2 regions of the Streptomyces sp. NBC_01003 genome follow, and region 2 is predicted to be linked to the other one. Evidence: riboswitches for the same ligand, from Rfam matches in the RefSeq annotation. Region 2 holds a riboswitch; the other holds the start of a gene.
The links. Region 2 has a riboswitch for glycine ahead of gcvP (aminomethyl-transferring glycine dehydrogenase). Riboswitches for the same ligand answer to the same signal wherever they lie in the genome.

Region 1 (5,952 bases), 4.4 Mb from region 2:
CCCCAGGAGGCCTGCGGCGGCTGGATGCCCACGCCCAGGAAGCTGAGCGACGCCTCGAAGATGATGTTCGTCGGGATCAGCAGCGTCGAGTAGACGATGATCGGGCCGACCAGGTTGGGCATCAGTTCCCGGAACAGGATGTACGGGCCGCGTGCCCCCATCCCGCGGGACGCGTCCACGAATTCCCGCTCGCGCAGCGCCAGCGTCTGGCCGCGCACGATCCGGCCCAGATACGGCCAGTTGAAGAATCCGATCACGAAGATCAGCACGCAGATGTGCAGCGGAAGCCCGTTCAGGCCGAACGCGCCGCCCTGCAGGGTCGCGGAGATGGAGATCGCGAACAGCAGCAGCGGGAACGCCAGGAACGTGTCCATCATGCGGCTGATGATCGAGTCGACCCGGCCGCCGTAGTACCCGGCGACGACACCGAGGACCGCCCCGATCACGTTCGACAGGACGGTCGCGCCGAAGGCGACGACGAGCGAGACCCACGAGCCTTCGAGGATGCGCGCGAGGATGTCGCGGCCGAACTTCGGTTCCACACCGAGGGGATGGTCACCGCCCATACCGCCCATTCCGCCCTTGGGGAGCGAGGTGGTGGGGTCGATGAGGTCCTGGTGAAACGTGTTCGGGTCGAGGCCGAAGAGGTGCTGCAGGGGGCGCGCGCAGGCGGCGATGAGGATGAGCAGGATGACGATGACGCCGCCGGCGACGGCGACCTTGTCCCTCTTGAAGCGGTTCCAGGCGATACGCCCGAGGGAACGCCCCTCGATCTGCTGCCCCTTGGTGCCGGCGAGCACAGCCTCGGGCTGCACCTCGGCCTGGGCCCCAGTGGTCTCGATCGGTGCGGTCACGGTGTGGTTGACCCCTCTCGGCCGACTGTGGCCGGCCCACGCCCGCCGCTGTAGCGGCTTGATCCTGTTTCACACGCTGGACAGTCCGGGACATGGCCCCGTAGTCGACCGTTCAGCTCGTACACAGAGTCGAAACCCCGTGTCTGCAGGGAGTCTTCAATGCGCCTGTGATCAGCCGCCAGCCCTCACCGAGAAAGGTTGCGCAACCGTGATGAGGCGGCAGGCGTGCATTATGCGGACGCGGGAACCGGCTGAGCGGACAATTCACTCCGGCCCGGCAGAGCTCCATCGGGTCCGGAATGCGACATGGTGACCGATGTGGTGAGAATGCCCGGGCGGTGCGCCAACTCCCCCTAAAACGGGGCGGAATGGGGCCAGGTCAACCCGGAGGTTTCCGGCGGCAGTTGGAGCGAGGGCCCGCGGCGAACGGTTTCAGTACGTCCCGTGCGGCGGCGGGTACCCGTACCCCGCGACGGGGGCGGGCGCGGGGGCGGCCGGGGCCGCGTGCGCCTCGCGGTCGTAGAACGGGCGGGCGTTGGCGCGCAGCCACATGGCGACGGGGTCGTGCTCGTCGGACATCGCGACCGTGGAGACGGGCAGTCCGTCGGGCACGGCGACGACCGACTGCTGCATCATCGCGCGCACCGCGTCCACGGACACCGGCGACGTGTCGTACACATCGAGGCCGATCGCCAGATAGGGCGCGCCGAGCGTCGGCTGGACCCAGGCGCGGCGCAGCGAGCGGATCGCGGTGGTGCGGTGCGCGTTCTGCGTGAGCAGGGCGTAGAACTGCGGGATCTCGATGGCGGGGTCGCTCAGGCGCAGCGGCCCGGCGGGCTGGCGGTCGAGGCCGCCCGCGATGCGGCGCAGGTCGAGCCACGGGATGCCGACGCCTCCGCCGGGCGCGTGCGGGTTGAGCCAGAGGCCGTAGTGGTCGGGGTAGAGCGTGCGGGCCGCGTCGACCCCGCCGACGACCTCGTACGCGCGGCTCCAGCCGGAGGCGGACAGCTCCTGAGCGGAGGTGACGCAGGGGGCGTACGAGGAGCCGTCGACCTCCATGTTCCCGTACTGCGCGTCGGGGGAACCGGCCTGGCCGTGCCAGAGCAGCATCCACACCTGACCGGCGCCCGGGTCCGCGAGCGCGTTGAGCAGCGCCTCGTAGGCGTCGTAACGCCCCGGCGTCACCTGGCGCAGCATGTGCTCGACCTGACCGGCCGCGGCCGTGCCCGACGCACTCACCCGTAACCGCCCCTTCGTGACGTACCCGACGATTTCGACCCGCTCCCCGCGGCGGGACCGCCCAGACAGGTCATGAAACCAGCTTAAGCGGCGATCCTGGCACCGACTTGACGTACGCGCGGTCGAGCACTTTCCCGTCTTTCCCGAACGGGGACCGGCGCCGGGCTTTCAGTGACCCTGCGTGTAGAACGGCCGCAGCGTGGCACGCATCCAGTCACCGACCGGGTCCTGGGTGATGTCGAGCAGGACGAGGTTCACCGGCCAGGGCGCGGGAGCCCGGCCGAGGGCGCGGCCCAGGGCGTCCATGGGCAGGTTGCGCGCGGGGCCCTCCCACTGCGACAGCTCGACGCCGACGAAGAGGAGAGGGTCGCCGCCCTCGACGCTGGCGAGGCAGCGGCGGGCGGTCAGGACGACGCCGGACGCCTCGAACTCCTCGCGCACGGCGGCCAGGAAGTCGACCGGGTCGTCCTGCCAGTCGGGCTCGTAGAGGCTGACCCGGCCGCCCGTGGCGGGCCCGTCCAGCGGCGTACGGCCGGACTTGCACAGCTCGGCGACGGCGGGCGGGGGCAGCGGGACGCCGACGGCGCCGTCCGGATTCACCGCGATGCCGACCTGCGGGGGCAGCCCGCGCGCGAACTCGACGGCCGGCGCGACCGTGCAGCCCATCCGGTCGCCGACGACCGCGAGGAACTGCTCCTCGGAGCTGAAGACGGGCACATATGCCTGGCCCTCGATCTCCAGCGTCGGCAGGTCGAGGGTCGGGCTGCCGGGTCCGCCGCCCTGGGGCAGCGGTATCCACACCGGGCTGCGCCCGAGGACCTCGACGATCCGGCCGCCCGCCGAGTCGACCCCGAGGGAGGCGGCGAGCACCTCCTCGAGCTCGTTGGCCGGCCACCCGCCGTACGGATGTGCGTGAGCCTGCGCCGGAATGTCCATGTGCCTACCACCCGCTCTGGAACCGCTCTGTCTGCGGCCGAACCCTAGCGCGTACGGGTGACAGAGCACCCTCCGCGTCCGTACGCGCACAGAGGGTCACGGCCGGTCAACTCCCCTCGAACCCGATCCCGTTCAGCACATCCGTCGCGTCCCGGTCGAGCAGCACCGCGGACGCGCAGCCCCACGGCAGGTCACCGCGCTCGGCGGACTCCACCAGGCCCGCGACCGCGCGGCGGTGCCGGGCGAACGCGTAGCGCGAGACCCCGCGGCCGCGGTCCCGCTGGCCCGCGAGCGCCGTGTCCGCGTCGACGTCGAGCAGCATCAGATGCAGGTCCGCGCCGCGCCGCCCGGCCTCCTTGGCCAGCCAGCGCCGCACCCAGCGTTGCGTGCCGCAGTCGTGCAGGACGACGCTGCCTCCCGAGCGCAGGGCCCGCCGCAGCCCGGCGAAGTGCGCCAGCCGCACGAGCGGGCGGTACACGGCGTACGGGAGCAGCCGCGGCAGCCGGGCCGCCCAGCGGTCACGCGTGTCCTGCGAGTCGATGCGCACGGCTCCCCCGGCACCGACCACGCGGCGCATCAGCGTGGACTTGCCGCTGCCCGGGAGCCCCGAGACCACGATCAGGTCACCCCGCGCGAAGCCCAGGCGCCTCGGCGTGCGGCCGCCTCTGCCGCGCAGATCCCTGACGACCGGACCGCGCCCTGTCACCGCCCCGGGGCGCGGCACAGCACGCTGCCCGGCCCCTGCCGCCGCGTACGCACCCGCCACTGCCTTGTGCACCGTGATCGTCCTCCCCGTTCCGGTCACGTCACCCTTGCCCGTCAAGTGTAAAGAGACGGTAATGCCCTACAAGTGGTTTCCCCGTACGGTCGGCATGCAATGATGTGCGCGCCAAGAGGCACGACCAACTGCATACCGGCCGCTTGAATCCGCGCGGGAGAGCTCCCCGGACGCCTACGCGTCCCCGGGGGCGCCGAAGGAGCAAGTTCCTCCCTTGAATCTCTCAGGCCCCGTACCGCGCGGGCGAGGCATATCTGAAAAGCGGGCGGCCCTCGGCCGCTCCACCCAAGGTGCAAGCCGCGACCACCTGTACGTGTGGCGCCGGCGAACCTCTCAGGTTCCGATGACAGATGGGGAGGAAGACCATCGCCCTCGTCTGTCATGCCTGGGATCCTGGAGCACCACTCATGAACAACGTCCCCCGTAAGACCGCCCTCGACGCCCTGCACCGCTCGCTGGGCGCGACGATGACCGACTTCGCGGGCTGGGACATGCCCCTGCGGTACGGCAGCGAGCGCGACGAGCACATCGCGGTCCGCACCAAGGCGGGCCTCTTCGACCTCTCGCACATGGGCGAGATCACCGTCACCGGGCCGCAGGCCGTCGATCTCCTCGACTACGCCCTCGTCGGCAACATGTCCACGATCGGCCCCGGCCGCGCCCGCTACACCATGATCTGCCAGGAGGACGGCGGGATCGTCGACGACCTGATCGTCTACCGCCTGGGCGAGCAGGAGGACGGTCTTCCTCACTACATGGTCGTCGCCAACGCCGGCAACGCGCAGATCGTCCTCGACGCGATCACAGGGCGCGCCGCCGGCTTCGACGCCGAGGTCCGCGACGACCGCGACGCCTACGCGCTGATCGCCGTCCAGGGTCCCGAGTCCCCCGGCATCCTGAAGTCCCTCACGGACGCCGACCTGGACGGCCTCAAGTACTACGCGGGCCTGCCCGGCACCGTCGCCGGCGTCCCGGCCCTCATCGCCCGCACCGGCTACACCGGCGAGGACGGCTTCGAGCTGTTCGTCGCCCCGGAGCACGCCGAGAAGCTGTGGCAGGCGCTGACCGACGCGGGCGCGCCGGTCGGGCTCGTCCCCGCCGGCCTCTCCTGCCGCGACACGCTGCGCCTGGAGGCCGGCATGCCGCTGTACGGGCACGAGCTGACGACGGCGCTGACCCCCTTCGACGCCGGTCTCGGCCGCGTCGTGAAGTTCGAGAAGACGGGCAACGAGGGCCGCTTCGTGGGCCGCGAGGCGCTCGAGGCCGCCGCCGAGCGCGCCGAGACCGCGCCGCCGCGCAAGCTCGTCGGCCTGATCGCCGAGGGCCGCCGGGTGCCGCGCGCCGGGATGTCCGTGGTCGCCGCCGGCCAGGTGATCGGCGAGGTCACCTCCGGGGCCCCCTCCCCCACGCTCGGCAAGCCGATCGCCATCGCCTACGTGGACGCGGCGCACGCCGCCCCCGGCACCGAGGGCGTGGGCGTGGACATCCGCGGCGCCCACGAGCCGTACGAGGTCGTGGCGCTGCCGTTCTACAAGCGCCAGAAGTAGTCCGACCAGTCCTCACGGGGGCCGCCGGAAGTAACCCAGCGCACACCCCTCTCGTTCCGCAGCACCCACCCGCGTACAGGAGAATTCAGATCATGAGCAACCCCCAGCAGCTGCGCTACAGCAAGGAGCACGAGTGGCTGTCGGGCGCCGAGGACGGCGTCTCGACGGTCGGCATCACCGAGTTCGCGGCCAACGCGCTCGGCGATGTCGTCTACGCCCAGCTCCCCGAGGTCGGTGACACGGTGACCGCGGGCGAGACCTGCGGCGAGCTCGAGTCGACCAAGTCCGTCAGCGACCTGTACTCCCCGGTCACCGGCGAGGTCGTCGAGGCGAACCAGGACGTCGTGGACGACCCGTCGCTGGTGAACTCCGCCCCGTTCGAGGGCGGCTGGCTGTTCAAGGTCCGCACCTCGGAAGAGCCGAAGGACCTGCTCTCCGCGGACGAGTACGACGCGTTCTCCGGCTCCGGCAACTAGGGACACCACGACCATGTCGCTCATGAACACCCCGCTGCACGAGCTCGACCCGGACGTCGCCGCCGCGGTCGACGCCGAGTTGCTCCGCCAGCAGTCCACCCTCGAGATGATCGCGTCGGAGA
Region 2 (5,952 bases):
CGGAAGTACGCATCACGGACCTGCGCGAAGGCGTCTTCTACGCGGAACTGGTGTTCTCGAGCGGTGTCGAGGTCAGTGCCCGCCCGTCGGACGCCATAGCGCTCGCGCTGCGCACCGGTACGCCGATCTACGGCAGTGACGGTGTGCTCGATGACGCCGGGATCGCGATCCCGGACGAGCAGGAGGACGAGGTGGAGAAGTTCCGCGAATTCCTCGACCAGATCTCGCCCGAGGATTTCGGGACCAACAGTCAGTGACGCGAGCGGCCGCCGGAAGGCGGCCGCTGCCGCGCCGGGGGGCCCGGCCGGACCATTCGGCTAGCCTTTCCCCGCGGTGAGGTACGGGAAACCACTCGTAGGGTGATTATCACTCGGCGTGCCGAGTGTGGCGATCGTTGACGCACCCCTGGTGACTGCCTACCGTCGAGAAGGCAGGTCAAAGAGGAGGTCGGCGTGAGAAGCAGCGGCGACGGTACGGCTGGGGGCGTCGGACACAGTCCGGCGGAGAGCGGCCCGTACTCGCTTCACGGCCACGCGGCCGGTCACATTCCGCGTCGGCCGACGGTGTTGCCGGTGGTCGCTCAGGGGGATGACGACGCGATGCCTGAGCAGGTCGGATACCGGGGACCCACCGCGTGCGCGGCGGCCGGTATCACCTATCGGCAGCTGGACTACTGGGCGAGGACCGGTCTGGTCGAGCCGAGTGTGCGTCCCGCCCACGGGTCGGGGACCCAGCGGCTCTACAGCTTCAGGGACGTCGTCGTCCTGAAGATCGTGAAGCGGTTCCTGGACACCGGTGTCTCACTGCAGAACATCCGCACCGCGGTGCAGCACCTGCGGGAGCGCGGCTTCGGCGATCTGGAGCGGCTGACCCTGATGAGCGACGGCGCCACCGTCTACGAGTGCAGCTCGCCGGCGGAGGTCCACGATCTGCTCCAGGGCGGTCAGGGCATCTTCGGTATCGCGGTCGGTGTGGTGTGGCGGGACGTCGAGAGCGCCCTGTCGCAGCTGCACGGGGAGCGCATCGACACCGGTGAGACGCTCCACGGGAACAACCCCGCTGACGAGCTGGCGAGACGGCGCAACCGCGCGGTGTGAGCTGGGTCGATGCGTCCGCCGGGGGCATTGTCAGTGCCGTAGGGCAGCATCGGACATGTGAGAACCGCGCCCACGATCCTGCATCTCGACATGGATGCCTTCTACGCCTCGGCGGAGCAGGCATCGAAGCCGAGCCTGCGCGGGAAAGCCGTGGTCGTGGGCGGGATCGGGCCTCGTGGGGTGGTGGCCACCGCCTCGTACGAGGCCCGGGTGTTCGGGGTGCACTCGGCGATGCCGATCGGGCAGGCGCGCAGGCTCGCGCCCAATGCCGCGTATCTCGTACCACGCTTCCAGCTGTACCGCGAGGTCAGCGAGCAGGTGATGGGGCTGCTCCGGGAGCTGTCGCCGTTGGTGGAGCCGCTGAGCCTGGACGAGGCGTTCGTCGATCTGGAGGCCGGTGAGGCGGCCTGGGACGCCGCGTCGGCGCGGCTGGTCGGTGAGCGGCTGAGGGAGGAGATCAGGGCCGTGACCGGCCTGACCGGCTCTGTCGGGATCGCGGCGTCGAAGATGCTGGCGAAGATCGCCTCCGAGGAGGCCAAGCCGGACGGTCTGTTCCTGATCGTGCCCGGCACCGAGCGCGCCATGCTCGGGCCCATGTCCGTGCGCACGCTGCCCGGCGTGGGGCCGGCGACCGGGGATCATCTGAGACGCGCCGGGATCACCACGGTCGAGGAGATCGCGGAGGCGGGCGAGGACGAGCTCGTACGGCTGCTGGGGAAGTCGCACGGGGCGTCGCTGTACGCCATGGCTCTCGCGCACGACGACCGGCCCGTGGTGGCCGAGCGGGACGCCAAGTCGGTGTCGGTCGAGGACACGTACGACGTGGACATCCACGACAGGGTGCGGGTGCGGACCGAGGTGCAGCGGCTTGCGGAGCGGTGCGTGCAGCGGTTGCGGGGGGCGGAGCGGTCGGGGCGGACCGTGGTCCTCAAGGTGCGGCGCTACGACTTCTCCACGCTGACGAGATCCGAGACCCTGCGCGGGCCCACCGACGACCCCGCAGTGGTGCGGGAGGCGGCGGCGCGGCTCCTGGAGTCCGTGGACACGACGGGCGGGGTGCGGCTGCTGGGCGTGGGAGTGACGGGTCTGGCCGACTACACGCAGGAGGATCTGTTCGCGCAGGCGCGGGCGCAGGCCGAGGCCGAGGCGCACGCGGCCGAGAGTGAGGGGGAGACGGTTGGGGTGGGTGGTGCGGGGGATGAGGGCCAGGTGGCTGCCGAAGAGGTCGTCGAGGCCGGGGACCGGCGCTGGGTGGCCGGGCACGACGTGCGGCACGAGGAGTTCGGGCACGGGTGGGTGCAGGGGAGCGGGCTCGGGCGGGTGACGGTGCGCTTCGAGACGCCGTACTCGGAGCCGGGGCGGGTGCGTACGTTCCGGACCGACGACCCCGCGCTCGTCCCCGCGGAGCCGCTGCCGCTGGTGGCGGAGGGCGACGTGAGGCGGGTTGAGGCGGGGGAGCGGGGTGCCGGGTCAGGTGTCGTCTGATGTGCCGGCGATCTTGCCGAAGTTACGGTCCTGAGGGGGCTCGGGGTCGTCCGGGCCGGTGATGTCGAGCCCGTAGTGGTGGTAGAGCTGGAGCTCCTGTTCGGGGGAGAGGTGACGGCCGACCCCGAAGTCGGGGGCGTCCTTGATCAGGGAGCGTTCGAAGGGGATGCGCAGGGTGCCCTCCACCAGCTCGCTCGGCTCCAGGGGGACAAAGGCGTCCCGGCTGAACAGGCCTGTGCGTATGGCCGCCCACTCCGGGACCCCGGTCGCGTCGTCGAGGTAGACCTCGTCGACAGTCCCGATTTTGGCTCCGTTGCGGTCGAACGCCTTGCGGCCGATCAGGTTTCGCGGATCGACATCGGTCTGCACGGTGCCCTCCAGCTGCTCGCAACTCATCCGTAAGCACTACCAAAGTGCACATTGGTGACGGCGGCCACTCGAAGCCGGGGCATTGTTGCCGCTGGTAGGCTGGCGATGGCTGCTGACCCCGTGCGGGAGAGTCCTCCGGATGACACCGGAGGCGCCGAAGGAGCAACTCCTCCCCGGAATCTCTCAGGCCCCTGTACCGCACGGACGAGGTCACTCTGGAAAGCAGGGCGGGCGTTCAGGCCTCCGCTCTCACCGACGGTGAAAGTCGGCATGCCCTTCGTGATGTGGGGCACGCCGGTGAAGCTCTCAGGTTGAGATGACAGAGGGGGAGGCCGTCCGGGCACCCGCGCCGTGGTGCCCCTCGCAGGTCGCAGTGACCAGGAGGCCTCCGCAATGACCGCCAACCGTATTCCGCTTTCCCAGCTGGAGCAGGGAATCCCCTTCGAGCACCGCCATATCGGTCCGGATGAAGCAGCGCAGGCCAAGATGCTCGCGCAGGTCGGGTACGGCTCGCTCGACGAGCTGACGGCGGCCGCGGTCCCGGACGTGATCAAGAGCGCCGAGGCGCTCGATCTTCCCGGGGCCCGCACCGAGGCCGAGGTGCTCGCTGAACTCCGCTCCCTCGCGGACCGCAACCAGGTCCTCGACTCGATGGTCGGACTCGGCTACTACGGCACGTTCACGCCGCCCGTCATCCTGCGCAACGTCATGGAGAACCCGGCCTGGTACACGGCGTACACGCCCTACCAGCCGGAGATCTCGCAGGGCCGGCTCGAGGCACTGCTCAACTTCCAGACGATGGTCGCCGAGCTGACCGGCCTGCCGACCTCGGGCGCCTCGCTGCTCGACGAGGGCACGGCCGCGGCCGAGGCCATGGCGCTGTCGCGGCGCATGGGCAAGGTCAAGAACGGCGCCTTCGTGGTCGACGCGGACGCGCTGCCGCAGACCATCGCCGTCATCCAGACGCGCGCCGAGCCGACCGGTGTCGAGGTCGTCGTCGCCGACCTCTCCGAGGGCATCCCGGCCGAGGTCGCCGAGCGCGGCGTCGTCGGCGTCCTGATCCAGTACCCGGGCGCCTCCGGAGCTGTCCGCGACATCAAGCCGGTCATAGAGCAGGCTCACGAGCTGGGCGCCGTCGTCACGGTCGCCGCCGATCTGCTCGCCCTCACGCTGCTGACCTCGCCCGGCGAGCTCGGCGCCGACATCGCCGTCGGTACCACGCAGCGCTTCGGCGTCCCGATGGGCTTCGGCGGTCCGCACGCCGGCTACATGGCGGTCCGCGAGAAGTTCGCGCGCAGCCTGCCCGGCCGCCTCGTGGGCGTCTCCGTCGACGCCGACGGCAACAAGGCGTACCGCCTCGCGCTGCAGACCCGTGAGCAGCACATCCGGCGCGAGAAGGCCACCAGCAACATCTGTACCGCTCAGGTGCTGCTCGCCGTCATGGCCGGCATGTACGCCGTGTACCACGGACCCGAAGGACTCAAGGGCATCGCGCGGCGCACCCACCGGTACGCGACGCTGCTCGCCGAGGGCCTCAAGGCCGGCGGTGTCGAGGTCGTGCACGGCGCGTACTTCGACACCCTGACCGTGAAGGCCGCCGGGCGTGCCGCCGACATCGTCAGCGCCGCGCGCGAGGGTGGCGTCAACCTTCACCTGGTGGACGCCGACCACGTGTCGATCTCGTGTGACGAGACCACGACGCGTACCCAACTGGGCGCCGTCTGGACCGCGTTCGGTGTCGAGGCCGATGTCGACGCGCTCGACGCGGCCGCCGAGGACACGCTGCCCGCGGGCCTCCTGCGCGGGGACAGCTACCTGACGCACCCCGTGTTCCACGCGCACCGCTCCGAGACCTCGATGCTGCGCTACCTGCGCAAGCTGGCCGACCGTGACTACGCGCTCGACCGCGGCATGATCCCGCTGGGCTCCTGCACGATGAAGCTCAACGCGACGACGGAGATGGAGCCGGTCACCTGGCCCGAGTTCGGCCAGCTGCACCCCTTCGCGCCCGCCGAGCAGGCGCAGGGCTACCTCACGCTCATCCGTGAGCTGGAGGAGCGCCTCGCGGAGGTCACCGGCTACGACAAGGTGTCGCTCCAGCCGAACGCCGGTTCGCAGGGCGAGCTGGCCGGTCTCCTCGCCGTCCGCGGCTACCACCGCGCCAATGGCGACGACCAGCGCACCATCTGCCTCATCCCGTCGTCCGCGCACGGCACCAACGCCGCGAGCGCCGTGATGGCCGGCATGAAGGTCGTCGTCGTGAAGACGGCCGACGACGGCGAGATCGACATCGCCGACCTGCGCGCCAAGATCGAGCAGTACGCCGACGAGCTCGCCGTCCTGATGATCACCTACCCGTCGACGCACGGTGTGTTCGAGGAGCACGTTGCCGACATCTGCGCGCAGGTGCATGACGCCGGCGGCCAGGTCTACGTCGACGGCGCCAACCTGAACGCCCTGGTGGGCCTCGCCAAGCCGGGCCACTTCGGCGGCGACGTCTCGCATCTCAACCTGCACAAGACGTTCTGCATCCCGCACGGCGGCGGCGGTCCGGGCGTCGGCCCGGTCGGCGTCCGCGCGCACCTCGCGCCGTACCTGCCCAACCACCCGATGCAGCCCGCCGCCGGACCCGCGACCGGCGTCGGCCCGATCTCCGCGGCGCCGTGGGGCTCCGCGGGCATCCTGCCGATCTCGTGGGCGTATGTGCGTCTCATGGGCGGCGAGGGCCTCAAGCGGGCCACGCAGGTCGCGGTGCTGAGCGCCAACTACATCGCCAAGCGTCTCGAGCCGCACTTCCCCGTGCTGTACACGGGCCCCGGCGGCCTCGTCGCGCACGAGTGCATCATCGATCTGCGCCCGATCTCGAAGGCGACCGGCGTCAGCGTCGACGACATCGCCAAGCGGCTCATCGACTACGGGTTCCACGCGCCGACCATGTCGTTCCCGGTGGCCGGGACGCTGATGATCGAGCCGACCGAGAGCGAGGACCTGACCGAGCTCG

Region 1: another riboswitch for glycine. It lies ahead of gcvT (glycine cleavage system aminomethyltransferase GcvT); the one in region 2 lies ahead of gcvP (aminomethyl-transferring glycine dehydrogenase).

What each region holds. Positions count from the first base shown of each region.
Region 1 covers NZ_CP108707.1:3,761,219-3,767,170, forward strand. Annotated here, with positions in the region: gene OG698_RS17060 (ABC transporter permease) at 1-854, opposite strand, end outside; gene OG698_RS17065 (enhanced serine sensitivity protein SseB C-terminal domain-containing protein) at 1,287-2,093, opposite strand; gene OG698_RS17070 (enhanced serine sensitivity protein SseB) at 2,262-3,029, opposite strand; gene OG698_RS17075 (AAA family ATPase) at 3,136-3,753, opposite strand; glycine riboswitch at 3,952-4,055, shown strand; gene gcvT (glycine cleavage system aminomethyltransferase GcvT) at 4,215-5,354, shown strand; gene gcvH (glycine cleavage system protein GcvH) at 5,447-5,830, shown strand; gene glyA (serine hydroxymethyltransferase) at 5,844-5,952, shown strand, end outside.
Region 2 covers NZ_CP108707.1:8,194,035-8,199,986, forward strand. Annotated here, with positions in the region: gene OG698_RS37355 (bifunctional nuclease family protein) at 1-257, shown strand, start outside; gene OG698_RS37360 (MerR family transcriptional regulator) at 453-1,097, shown strand; gene OG698_RS37365 (DNA polymerase IV) at 1,155-2,582, shown strand; gene OG698_RS37370 (PRC-barrel domain-containing protein) at 2,568-2,951, opposite strand; glycine riboswitch at 3,065-3,160, shown strand; gene gcvP (aminomethyl-transferring glycine dehydrogenase) at 3,345-5,952, shown strand, end outside.